DNA from 2 places in the Lysobacter terrae genome. Region 1 is predicted to be linked to the other one. Evidence: predicted binding sites of a transcription regulator. Region 1 holds the regulator's gene; the other holds the start of a gene.
What was found. Region 1 encodes FliA, which starts transcription of late flagellar genes. Its sites were predicted from a motif close to TAAAGTTTNNCNNNCNNNGGCCGATAA; they were not measured.

Region 1 (6,481 bases):
TTCCGCGCCGCGCCTGCTGCACGCCGTCGCGGTGGACAGCAACGAAGCCGATCCCGCCATCTTCGCCATGCGTCGCGAACTGGCGACCATGCGCCAGTTGATGGAACGGCAGATGGAACAGCTCTCGCTGGAACGTCTGCGCGGTTCGCCGGCGCGTGCGGAGGCGTTCGAAACCCTGCTCGGCCTGGGCTGCGATACCGCGATCGCACAGGCGGTGGCCGCCGATCTGGATCCGCGCATCGCCCCGGCCGATGTGCACGAGCCGATGCTCGCCGGGCTGGTACGCACGCTGCGCCTGACTCACAGCGAACCGATCGACGAGGGCGGCGTGATCGCCCTGGTCGGTCCGACCGGCGCGGGCAAGACCACCACCGCGGCCAAGCTGGCCGCGCGCTTCGCCGCCCGCCATCGCGCCCGCGACGTGGCGCTGGTGAGCATCGATGGCGAACGCACCGGTGCGCGCGAACAACTGCATGCGCTCGGCCGTCGCCTGGGCGTGACCGTGTGCGACGCGGACAGCAGCGACACGCTCGGCCGCGCGCTCGATCAACTGGCCGACTACCCGCTCGTGCTGGTCGACACCGCCGGCTACGGCGTGCGCGACCGTGCCCTGCTGCGGCAGATCCTGTGGCTGCGTTCGTCCAGCCGCCTGCGCAGCCTGTTGGTGCTACCGGCCAACGCCCATCCGCACGACCTGGCGGAAATCGTCCGCCGTTACCGCCCCGCCGCTCCCGACGGCGCCGTGCTCACCAAGCTGGACGAATCCGGCCGCCTGGGTTCCGCGCTCTCGGTGCTGGTACAGAACGAGCTCCCGCTCGCCTACCTGTGCAGCGGCCAGCAGGTGCCCGACGACCTGGACGCCGCCAGCGCCGACGCGCTCACCGACGCGCTGCGGCGGCAGGTGCAGGAGCGGCACGCCAACCAGCGCTCCAGCGAAGAGCGCGCCCCAAAACTGGCACTGGAGAAATCCCCGGGTGCTGCCGATAACCCTTTGGCCATAGAGGATCGCCATGCATTTGCCTGACTCCCAACCGACCAACGCGCAGACCGCCGCACCCCGTGTGATCGCGGTCGCCAGCGGCAAGGGCGGCGTGGGCAAGACGTCGGTGTCGATCAATCTCGCGGCGGCCCTGGTCAACGCCGGCCAGCGCACCTTGCTGTTGGATACCGACCTGGGCCTGGCCAACGTCGATGTCATGCTCGGGCTGTCGCCGCGCTTCACCCTTGCCGACGTCATCGCCGGCCGCTGCGAGCTGCGCGACACCGTGCTCGAAGGCCCCAACGGCCTGATGATCGTCCCGGCCGCCTCGGGCAAGCGCCATATGACCGAGCTGACGCCGCAACAGCACGTCGGCCTGGTCCATGCCTTCTGCGAACTCGACGTGGCGATCGACACCATGGTGGTCGACAACGCGGCGGGAATCGCCGACGGCGTGCTGACGTTCTGCCAGGCCGCGCAGGATGTGGTCGTCGTGGTCTGCGACGAGCCGGCCTCGGTCACCGATGCCTACGCGCTGATCAAAGTGCTCAGTCGCGAACGCGGCGTCTCCCGCGTGCAGGTGCTGGCCAACCAGGTGCAGCATCCGATCGAAGGCCGCCAGCTGTTCGAGAAACTGGAACGCGTCACCTCACGCTTCCTCGATGTGACCCTCAGCTATCTCGGTGCGATTCCGCGCGATGAGTGGCTGCGCCGCGCCGTGCAGCGCCAGGAATCCGTCGTCGACGCCTTCCCGTCCAGCCCGTCCGCGCTCGCCTTCCGCGACATCGCACGCCGCTCGCGGCAGTGGCAGTCGCCGCTTGCGCCGCGCGGCCACGTCGAATTCTTCCTCGAGCGCCTGCTCGGCCAGACCCCGGCGAACAGCGCCACCCGGAGCGCCGCCGCATGAACGCCAGCGCCGCCGCCCAGTACCGCGCCAACCAACAAGGCTCCGTACACGACATCGTCGAGCGGCACAGCGAGCTGGTGCGCCGCATCGCGCATCACCTCGCCGCGCGCCTGCCGGCCAGCGTGGAAATCGATGATCTGGTCCAGGCCGGCATGCTCGGCCTGATCGACGCCGCGCGCAATTTCCAGTCCGACCAGGGCGCCACCTTCGAGACCTACGCGTCCATCCGCATCCGCGGCGCGATGATCGACGAGATCCGCCGCGGCGACTGGGTGCCGCGTTCCGTGCATCGCCGCTATCGCGATCTGGTGGCAGCGACCCGCGACATCGAGCAGCGCACCGGCAACGCGGCCTCCGCGCAGCAGGTCGCCGATGCGCTGGGCGTGAGCCTGGACGAATACCACCACATGGTCGAGGACGCCGCACGCGGCCAGCTGGTGAGCCTGGATGCGCACATGGAAGAGCACGACGGCGAGCCGCGCCTGTCCGTGGCGTCCACCGCGACTCCGGCCCGCGCATTCGAGAACGACGCCTTCCGCCAGGCGCTTTCCGACGCCATCGGCAAGCTGCCCGAGCGCGAACGCCTGGTGCTGTCGCTGTACTACGAACAGGAACTCAACCTGCGCGAGATCGGCGCGGTGCTGTCGGTCAGCGAATCGCGCGTGTGCCAGATCCACGGCCAGGCCATGGTGCGCCTGCGCGCACGCCTGGGCGATTGGCACGGCAGCCATGACGAGGACGACGGCCTTCCGGTCTGAGCTCTCGCTTCCATCCACATTCCCACCCAGTTTCAGCCGCTACACGAGACCCCGCATGGACAAGAACATCCGCATCCTGATCGTCGACGACTTCTCGACCATGCGGCGCATCGTCAAGAACCTGCTCAACGACCTGGGCTTCTTCAATACCGCCGAAGCGGACGACGGCAACACCGCGCTGGTCGAGCTGCGCAAGGGACCGTTCGATCTGGTGATCACCGACTGGAACATGCCCGGCATGGCCGGCATCGACCTGCTCAAGGCGATCCGCTCCGACTCGCAACTGTCGAAGATCCCCGTGCTGATGGTCACCGCCGAAGCCAAGCGCGAACAGATCATCGAAGCCGCGCAGTCCGGCGTGAATGGCTACGTCATCAAACCGTTCACCGCGGCGACGCTCGGCGACAAGCTCGGCAAGATCTTCGAGCGCCTGGGAGCCGCGGCGTGAATGCGGTGCCGGCACTGGATGGACGCCAGGAAGATCGCATAGGCGACCGCCAGGCCGTGATCGCGTGCCTGCACGCGGCGCTCGACGCGTTGGAAGCCGACGACAGCACTGGCTGGCGCGCGCATGTCGACGAACTCATCCAGTGGCGCACGCAGCCGCTGGTGCAGGGACTGGCGCGGCTCGCGCGCGAACTCGACCAGGCGCTCGGCGGCCAGGGTGTCGGCACGGCCGAGGGCGGTGCCCTACCGGAAGCCTGCGCGCGCCTGGAGCACGTCGTGCAGATGAGCGAAGTGGCCAGCCACCAGACCCTCGATCTCATCCAGGAATGCGGCGTGCTGCTCGGCACCGTGCCCGCCACGTCGATCGACGAGGACGTGGAGGCCACCATCGCCGGCATCCGCGCCCGCTTCTCGGAAATGACCGCGGCGCAGGGCTATCAGGATCTCACCGGCCAGATCATCCGCCGCGTCGTGCAGCTTGTGCGCACGGTGCACGCAGGCCTGGGCGAAGCCGCGTCCGCGAGCATCGCGGCCGAGCCGCTGCATTTGTCCTCGCACGGATTCGGTCCGTCGCAATCCGGCATCGATGCGCCGGCGACGACGCAGGACGACGCCAACCAGTTGCTCTCCTCGCTGGGGTTGTGATCAGGTGTCCGCTCTGGCTTCCGACATCTGCGCCGATTTCCTGATCGAGGCGCGCGAAATTCTCGACCAGCTCGGCGAGCAGATGGTCGTGCTCGAACAGGTACCGACCGATCGCGACTGTCTCAACGCGGTGTTCCGCGGCTTCCACACGATCAAGGGCGGCGCAGGCTTCCTCGACCTGGTGCCGATGGTGCAGATCTGCCATGCGGCCGAGGATCGTTTGGACGCGGCGCGCAGCGGCGTGGTGCCGCTTGATGCGCCGGCCTTCGACGGCGCGCAACAGGCTCTGGACCTGCTGAGCGACATGTTGCAGGCGGTGGCCTCGGGCGCTCCGCTGGATCTGGCGCCGCCGGAATTGATCGCGGCGTTGCGCTCCGGCATGCGTCCTTCGTCTGTGCCGGCGATGCCGACTGCAAACATGAATGCCGCCGCGGAAGACGCCATCGCCAGGTTCGCCGCAGGCGGCGAAACCATCGACGACCTCGAATTCGAAGCATTGCTCGATGGTTTGCAAGCCGCAGCGGCACCCGCCCCCGCAGCTGCGACGGCAATGCCCGTGCAAGCGCCCCACAGCGACCACCCCGCCACACCAAAAGCCGCGCCTGCCGCCACGCCGCACGACGCGGACGCCACCGTGCGCGTCGACGTGCGCCGCCTGGATGCGATGGTGAATCTCGTGGGCGAACTCGTCCTCGCCCGCAATCGCCTCAAGACGATCCGCCCGCGGCTGCGCGACGACGATCTGGATCGTGCCGTCGCCGCGCTGGACGTGGCGACTTCACGCTTGCAATCGGCGGTGATGACCGCACGCATGCAACCGGTCGGCCGCGTGTTCGCGCGTTTCCCCAAGCTCGCGCGCGATGTCGCCCGGCAACTGAAGAAGAATGTCGAACTGGAAGTCGTCGGCGCCGACACCGAGCTCGACCGCAACCTGGTCGAAGCCCTGGCCGATCCGCTGGTGCACCTGGTGCGCAATGCGATCGATCACGGCATCGAAATGCCCGACGTGCGCCGCCGCGCCTGCAAGCCCGAACAGGGCCGCGTGCGCCTGAGCGCGCAGCAGGAAGGCGACCACGTCAACATCGAAGTGCGCGACGACGGCGCCGGCATCGATCCGGACAAGATCCGCCGCAGCGCCGTCGACAAGGGCCTGATCACCGTCGAGGCCGCCGCGCGCCTGACCGGCGAGGAGTGCCTGCAGCTCATCTTCCTGCCCGGCTTCTCGACCCGCAACGAAGTCAGCGACTTGTCCGGACGCGGCGTCGGCATGGACGTCGTGCAATCCAAGATCCGCGAACTCAGCGGCCAGGTGCAAATCCATTCCGAAGTTGGCGCAGGCAGTCGCTTCTGCATCCGCGTGCCGCTGACGCTCGCGATCCTGCCGACCTTGCTGGTGGAGATCGAAGGCGACGTCTACGCCCTGCCGCTGGTGCGGGTGGTGGAAGTGCTCACGCACGATCCGGCTGCCGCGCTATCGATCGACGGCCAGCCGATGCTCGACCTGCGCCAGGAGCCGACGCCCCTGCTCGGCCTGCGCGAGTGGCTGGGCCTGCCGCCTGCCGCCCTGCCGCTGGTTACGGCCGTGGTGTTGCAATCGGGCGAGCAACGCTATTGCCTCGCCGTCGATCGCGTGCGTGGCCGCGAGGAAGTCGTGATCAAGGCGCTGCCGCCGACCTTGCGCGGATTGCCCGGCTACGCCGGCGCGAGCCTGGTCGGCGACGGCCGCATGGCACTGATCCTCGACGTCGACGCGCTGCTGCGCACGGGATTGCGCGAGAACACACAGTCTTCTCGCCGTGCCGCCTGGGCATCCGGCCCAGACGCATCAAGTTCACCACTGACGGGCCGATAACGCGCTCATATGGACAGACTCAGTGTAATCGGACTCGTGCTCGCGATTGCCGCACTTTGCGGCGGCAGCGTACTGAAGGGCGCAGGATTGTCGGGCCTGTGGTCGCCGGCCGCGTTCGTCATCGTCATCCTGGGCACCACCGCATCGATCCTGCTGCAGACCCCGATCCACACCTTCAAGCGCGCGATGGCGATGTTCCGCTGGGTGTTCCGGCCGCCGGCGCACGATCGCCGCGCGATGATCGCGCAACTGGTGGAATGGTCGACGACCGCGCGCAAGCAGGGCCTGCTCGGCCTGGAAGCGCAGGTGCAGGCGCAACAGGATCCGTTCCTGCGCAAGGGCCTGCAGATGGTGGTCGATGGCCTGGAGCCCGAATCCATCCGGCAGATGCTGGAGATCGAGTTGCACGGCCAGAGTTCGCGCGATCTCGCCGCGGCCAAGGTCTTCGAAGGCATGGGCATTTATGCACCGACGCTCGGCATCATCGGCGCGGTGCTGGGCCTGATGGCGGTGATGAAGAACCTCGCCGACCCCAGCAAGCTCGGCCACGGCATCGCCGCCGCGTTCACGGCGACCATCTACGGCATCGGTTCGGCCAATCTGGCCCTGCTCCCGATCGCCAGCAAGCTCAAGGGCTTGGTCAACGCGCAGACCGAAGAACGCGAGATGATCGTGGAAGGTCTCATCGCCATTGCCCAGGGCGAAAACCCGCGCAATATCGAAGCGCGCCTCAGCGGTTACCTCTAGGTCCACCGCCATGGCGCGCAAGCATCACCACGAAGAACACGCGAACCACGAAGCCTGGGCCATTCCCTATGGCGACCTGGTCACGCTGCTGCTCGCCTTCTTCGTGGTGATGTACGCGATCTCGTCGGTCAACGAGGGCAAGTACC
Region 2 (6,481 bases), on a different contig from region 1:
AAGCAGGTCGTGATCGGCCTGGAACTCACGCCGAACGAACTCGCGAAGGTCACCTTCAACCACCGCAACGAAGCCGACCTGCAGCACGAAATGGCCGCGACGCAAGCCGCCTACGGCAAGTCCAAGGCCTTCGCCGGCTTCGCGCTGCATCACTATCGCGGCTATCGCGAGTGGATCGACGCGCAGCGCGATCGCTGATAGTCGGCAGCGCTAGCGCTCGGATTGTCCGGTGTCGTCGTAACCGCCGCGTTCGAACAGCGCCGGCTTGATCAGCGCGGTGAAGGCGCGCGCCTGCGGCGACAGGAACTTGCCCTTGCGCACCACCACGCCGTAGCTGCGTGAGGGGAAGTACTTCGCCAGCGAGCGGGCGGCCAGGCGTTCGCGATCGGCCTCGGTGAGGCAGATCGCGGTGACGATGCTGATGCCCAGGCCCATCGCCACGTATTGCTTGATTACTTCCCAGCCGCCGACTTCCAGCGCCACGGTGTAGGGCACGCGGTTCTGCTGGAACACCAGGTCGACCAGGCGATAGGTGGTCAGGCGTTGTGGCGGCAGGATCAGACCGTAGGGCGACAGGTCCTGCAGGCTGAGGTTGGCCTTGGTCGCCAGCGGGTGCTCGCGCGGCGTGATCAGCATCGGTTCGAAGCGATAGACCGGTGCGTAGTCCAGGTCCGCCGGCACGTCGAGCATCGAACCCACGGCCAGGTCGACGGCGTCCGAGCGCAGCAGCTCCAGGCCGCCGGCACCGGTGACGTTGTGCAGGCTGAGGCGGATGTCCGGGTGCTTGGCCTGGAACGCTTCGACGATCTTCGGCAGCAGGTAAAGGATGGTCGAGCTGCCCGCGGCGACATGCAGTTCGCCCGCATCCAGCCCACGCACCCGGTCGCGGAAGGTGGCATCCAGCCCGTCCAGGCCTTCGACCAGTGGACGGGCCAGCTCGTACAGCTCCTGGCCTTCACGGGTGAGGGTGATGCGGCGGCCGCTGCGCTCGAGCAGGCGGGTGCCCAGGTCGCGTTCGAGCGCCTGCAGTTGCAGGGTCACGGCCGGCTGGCTGAGGAAGAGCGCCTCGGCCGCGCGGGAAATCGACCCCAGGCGCGCGGTCTGGCAGAAGGCCCGCAGCGGTTTGAGGCGGTCGCCTTTGTAGGCGAATCGGGGAGCGGGAGGTGGCTTGGCTGACATAGTTCCGTCAGATATTAATAAACCAAATACAGTCTATTAAAAAAACTTGATTGCCTTATACCACACTTGACCGCATGGTCACGCCTGGCCCGTTACATGGGTACACGACGATCAGTGAGGAGCTAAGGCATGTCGGCAATGTTGGAACCGCGGGACCTCGGGCACGTGGCACAGGGCATCGAACTGCTCGCCGAAGACCCGAATGGCCGGTCACTGCTGACCCCGGCGGCGTTGACCTTCCTGACCGACCTGCACCGCCGGTTCGAGGCCAACCGCCAAGTCAGGTTAGCCGCCCGCCGTGAACGCCAGGCCTTCTTCGACGCCGGCGGCCTGCCCGATTTCCGCACCGACACCGCGGCCATCCGCGCCGCCGACTGGCGGGTCGCGCCGTTGCCGGCCGCGCTGCGCGACCGCCGGGTCGAGATCACCGGCCCGACCGATCCGAAGATGGTCATCAACGCGCTTAACTCGGGTGCGAGCTGCTACATGGCCGACTTCGAGGATTCGACCTCGCCGACCTGGTCCAACCTGCTCATCGGCCAGCGCACGCTGGGCGACGCGATCGCGGGCCGCCTCGACTACACCGCGCCGGCCGCCGGCGGCACGCCCGGCAAGCGCTACACGCTGCGCCCCTTCGAGGAACAGGCCGTGCTGCTGGTGCGCCCGCGCGGCTGGCACCTCGACGAGAAGCATGTGCTGGTCGACGGCGAACGCTTGTCCGCCTCGCTGTTCGACCTGGGCTTGTTCGCCTTCCATAACGCGCATGCGCTCGCGGCCAAGGATCGTGGCCCCTACTTCTACCTGCCCAAGCTGCAGTCGATGGAAGAGGCACAGCTGTGGAACGACGTGCTCGACCACATCGAAGCGGCGCTGAAGCTGCCCAACGGCCAGCTCAAGGTCACCGTGCTGATCGAGACGCTGCCGGCGGTGTTCGAAATGGACGAGATCCTCTACGTCCTGCGCAACCGCATCGCCGGCTTGAACTGCGGCCGCTGGGACTACGTCTTCTCCTACATCAAGACCTTCCGCAATCACCGCGACAAGGTGCTGCCGGAGCGCGGGCAGGTGACGATGACGCAGCCGTTCCTGCGGGCGTATTCGGAACTGCTGATCCAGACCTGCCACAAGCGCGGCGCGCATGCGATGGGTGGGATGGCCGCGCAGATCCCGATCAGCGGCGATGAAGCCGCCAACGAGGCCGCGCTCGCCAAGGTCCGCGCCGACAAGCTGCGCGAAGCGACCGCCGGGCACGACGGCACCTGGGTCGCGCATCCGGCTCTGATTCCGCTGGCGCGGCAGATCTTCGACGAGCGCATGCCGCAGGCGAACCAGCACGAGGTGCGCCGCGAGGAAGTGATCGTCACTCGCGACGATCTGATCAAGCCGAGCATCGGTTCGATCACCCGCGCCGGCTTCGAGAACAACGTCGAAGTGTGCGTGCGCTATCTCGCCGCGTGGCTCGACGGCAACGGTTGTGTGCCGATCCATTGGCTAATGGAGGACGCCGCGACCGCCGAAATCGCGCGCACGCAGCTGTGGCAATGGCTGCATACCGAGGGCCTGCATCTCGACGACGGCAGCGAAGTCGACCTGGCGCTGTTCGAACGCGCACTCATCAATCTGCCGGGCAAGCTCGGCGATCGCAGCAAGCTGCCCGGCGGCAGCCGCATCAACGAGGCGATCGGGATGCTCGACCGCCTCACCCACGCCGACACGCTCGAAGAGTTCCTGACCCTGCCCGCGTACGCGCGGCTCGACTGATCCATCGCAACACCCCCACCACGCGCTCACGCATCAGAGGGATACGCCATGAACAAGCAAGCCTCCGCCGACCAACTCCGTCACGACTGGCAGACCAACCCGCGCTGGGCCGGCATCACCCGCCCGTACAGCGCCGAAGACGTGGTGCGCCTGCGCGGCACTGTGCAGATCGAGCATTCGATCGCGCGGCTCGGCGCGGAGAAACTGTGGAATTCGCTGAACACCGAGGACTTCGTCAACGCGTTGGGCGCGCTCACCGGCAATCAGGCGATGCAGCAGGTGAAGGCCGGCCTCAAGGCGATCTATCTGTCCGGCTGGCAGGTCGCCGCCGACGCCAATATCGCCGGCGAGATGTACCCCGATCAGTCGCTGTACCCGGCCAACTCGGTGCCGCAGGTCGTGCGCCGCATCAACAACACGCTGTTGCGCGCCGATCAGATCCAGCATGCGGAAGGCGGCGGCGACGTCGACTTCCTGCAGCCGATCGTGGCCGACGCCGAGGCCGGCTTCGGTGGCGTGCTCAATGCCTTTGAACTGATGAAGGGCATGATCGAAGCGGGCGCCGCCGGCGTGCACTTCGAGGACCAGCTCGCTTCGGTGAAGAAGTGCGGGCACATGGGCGGCAAGGTGCTGGTGCCCACGCGCGAAGCGGTCGAGAAGCTCGTCGCCGCGCGCCTCGCCGCGGACGTGATGGGCGTGCCGACGCTGATCGTCGCGCGCACCGACGCCGAAGCTGCGGACCTGCTGACCAGCGACGTCGACGCCAACGACCAGCCGTTCGCCACCGGCGAGCGCACGGTCGAAGGCTTCTACAAGACCCGCAATGGCCTCGATCAGGCGATCAGCCGCGGCCTGGCCTATGCGCCGTACGCCGACCTGGTGTGGTGCGAGACCGGCAAACCGGATCTGGAATTCGCGCGCAAGTTCGCCGAGGCGATCCACGCGAAGTATCCGGGCAAGCTGCTGGCGTACAACTGCTCGCCGAGCTTCAATTGGAAGAAGAATCTGGACGACGCGACGATCGCGCGCTTCCAGAAGGAACTCGCCAAGCTCGGCTACAAGTTCCAGTTCATCACCCTGGCCGGGTTCCACAGCCTCAACTACGGCATGTTCAGCCTGGCGCACGGTTATGCGCGTCGGCAGATGAGCGCTTTTGTCGAGCTGCAGGAAGCTGAATTCGCCGCTGCGGAGAAGGGCTTCACCGCGGTGAAGCACCAGCGCGAAGTCGGCACCGGTTACTTCGACGCGGTGACCCAGGTGATCCAGAACGGTCAGTCCTCGACGGTCGCGCTGAAGGGCTCGACCGAGGAAGAGCAGTTCCACGAGCAGAAGGCCGCAGCCTAAGGTTTTCCCTTCTCCCCGCTTGCGGGGAGAAGGTCGAAGCGGGCGATAGCCCGCTGAGGGAAGGGCGGATGAGGGGGAGCTCTCCCCGCAAGCGGGGAGAGGCGATCGTCCCGCTCTGGGACGTCCGACAAGCGGCCAACCCTTGTCCGCCACCGGCCGCAATTAGCGTTGGCCGCCAGTCGCTCCTGCCCGCGTAGTCCTATAGATCGGGTGATATTCTCAACCCCTCCGCAGGGCCCCGGGTACGTGTGGATGAAGCGCAGGACGGCGACGGAGTCGCTGCAAGACAGCTCGATGCCGACGACGCCCGCACCCGATGCGGTGGCCGCCGCGCTGACGCCTGCCGAATACGCGCTGTTCGCCGAAGTCGGCCGCGTACGCCGCTGTTACTCCGGTGAAACCCTGTTCCGCCGCGGCGACCTGGGCACCACGATGTATGTGATCGCCACGGGCGCGGTCGATCTCGACTTCGGCGACGACCTGATTTCTAAGCGCCTGGGACCCTATGAATTCTTCGGTGAACTCGGCCTGCTGATCGGCGATCACGCCCGCAGTGCGGACGCCGTGGCGGTCACCGACGGCGAATTGATCGAACTGCGCCACGAGGAATTCCAGCGTCTGGTCGACGACGATCCGAGGCTGATCTCGCACTTCCTGCGCCGCGCGATCATGCGCGTGGTGCTCAACGAACAAAGCCTGATCCGGCGGCTGCGCCGTCGTAACCAGGATCTGCAGACAGCTCTGGATTCTTTGCGCGCCACCGCGCACCAGCTCAACCAGACCGAAGAGCTCATCCGTACCGACGAACTCACCGGCCTGCACAACCGGCGTGGTCTCGCCCAGCATCTGGCCGAACGCCGCCGCAACGGCCAGCTCAAGGGGCTCGGCCTGGTGCTGGTGGATTGCGACCGCTTCAAGCAGGTCAACGATGAGCACGGCCACCTGGTCGGCGATCGTGTACTGCAGAGCATTGCCAGCATCCTGCGTTCGGTGGCCAGCGACGGCGACATCGCCTGCCGGCTGGGCGGCGACGAATTTTGCCTGCTGATCGCCGCGGACAATCGCGACGCGGTCATGGGCTTCGCCGACTTCATCGTCACCACCACCCGCGGTCTGCTGCAGGTGCCGCGTCACGCGGCGCCGGGCGAAGTGCCGCTGGCGTGCTCGGTCAGCGTGGGTGCCTGCCTGATCGACGGCGAGCGCGACTGGAACGACTGGTACGCACAGGCGGATGCGGCGCTGTATCGTGCCAAGCGCCTGGGCGGTAATCGTGTGGAGTGGCAGGACAGCGCACTCGCTACGGCTTGAACGGACTGAGGCCTGATGAATACCGCGGTAGAGATGTTCGACGCCACGCCCGAACCTGCGCCGCGCGCACCGGCCAACGCGCCGCAATTGCGCACCCTGCTGCTGACCGACCTGGTCGATTCGATGGGACTGGTCGAACGCCTGGGCGACGGTCCGGCCAGCGATCTGTTCCGCGCCCATGACCGCCTCGTCCTGCAGTTGCAGCAGCAATGGCGCGGGCGCCTGATCGATCGCTCCGACGGACTGCTGCTGCTGTTCGAGCGTCCCATCGATGGCCTGGGATTCGCGCTCGACTACGTGCGTGGCCTGACCGCCTTGGGCGAGGAGCGCGGCCTCTCCCTGCGCGCCCGCGCGGGATTGCATGTCGGCGAGGTGCTGACTTGGCGCAACAGCGAGGAGGCCGTGAGCATCGGCGCCAAGCCGCTGGAAGTCGAAGGCCTGGCCAAGCCGATGGCCGCGCGCCTGATGGCGATGGCGCGGCCTGGGCAGATCCTGCTCTCCGCCGTTGCTGAGCCGCTGGCGCATCGCGCCGCCCGCGAACTGGGCGATCGCGGCCAGCACCTGGTGTGGAAGGCGTGGGGCCGCTGGCGCTTCAAAGGTGTGCCGGAGCCGCAACACATCTTCGAAGTCGGCGAACCCGGCGTCGCGCCGCTGCGCATGCCGCCGAATACCCCGAAAGCCTGGCGCGACATCCCATTGTGGCGGCGCCCCGCTGCACTGGCCGCGGAAGCCGCGCTACTGGCGGCCGGTGTGCTCGGCGCGTGGTTCATTACCCGGCCCGAACCCGCCATCGCCTTCAACCAGCGCGACTGGGTCGTCATCGGCGATCTGCGCAATCTCACCGGCCAGAGTGCGCTGGACGATTCGCTGGAGCAGGCGTTCCGCATCA

Region 2: ACYVJ8_RS11910 (GGDEF domain-containing protein) is a predicted target of FliA. The motif match lies at 4,421-4,447, and genes of this name have one in related genera.

Annotation. Positions count from the first base shown of each region.
Region 1 is NZ_BAAGSX010000001.1:1,044,665-1,051,145, reverse strand. It holds gene ACYVJ8_RS05080 (AAA family ATPase) at 1-1,024, shown strand, start outside; gene ACYVJ8_RS05075 (MinD/ParA family protein) at 1,011-1,886, shown strand; gene ACYVJ8_RS05070 (RNA polymerase sigma factor FliA) at 1,883-2,644, shown strand; gene cheY (chemotaxis response regulator CheY) at 2,700-3,092, shown strand; gene ACYVJ8_RS05060 (protein phosphatase CheZ) at 3,089-3,736, shown strand; gene ACYVJ8_RS05055 (chemotaxis protein CheA) at 3,741-5,588, shown strand; gene ACYVJ8_RS05050 (flagellar motor protein) at 5,598-6,335, shown strand; gene motD (flagellar motor protein MotD) at 6,346-6,481, shown strand, end outside.
Region 2 is NZ_BAAGSX010000008.1:30,712-37,192, reverse strand. It holds gene ACYVJ8_RS11930 (hypothetical protein) at 1-198, shown strand, start outside; gene ACYVJ8_RS11925 (LysR family transcriptional regulator) at 211-1,179, opposite strand; gene aceB (malate synthase A) at 1,309-2,940, shown strand; gene aceA (isocitrate lyase) at 2,989-4,284, shown strand; gene ACYVJ8_RS11910 (GGDEF domain-containing protein) at 4,579-5,592, shown strand; gene ACYVJ8_RS11905 (putative peptide modification system cyclase) at 5,608-6,481, shown strand, end outside.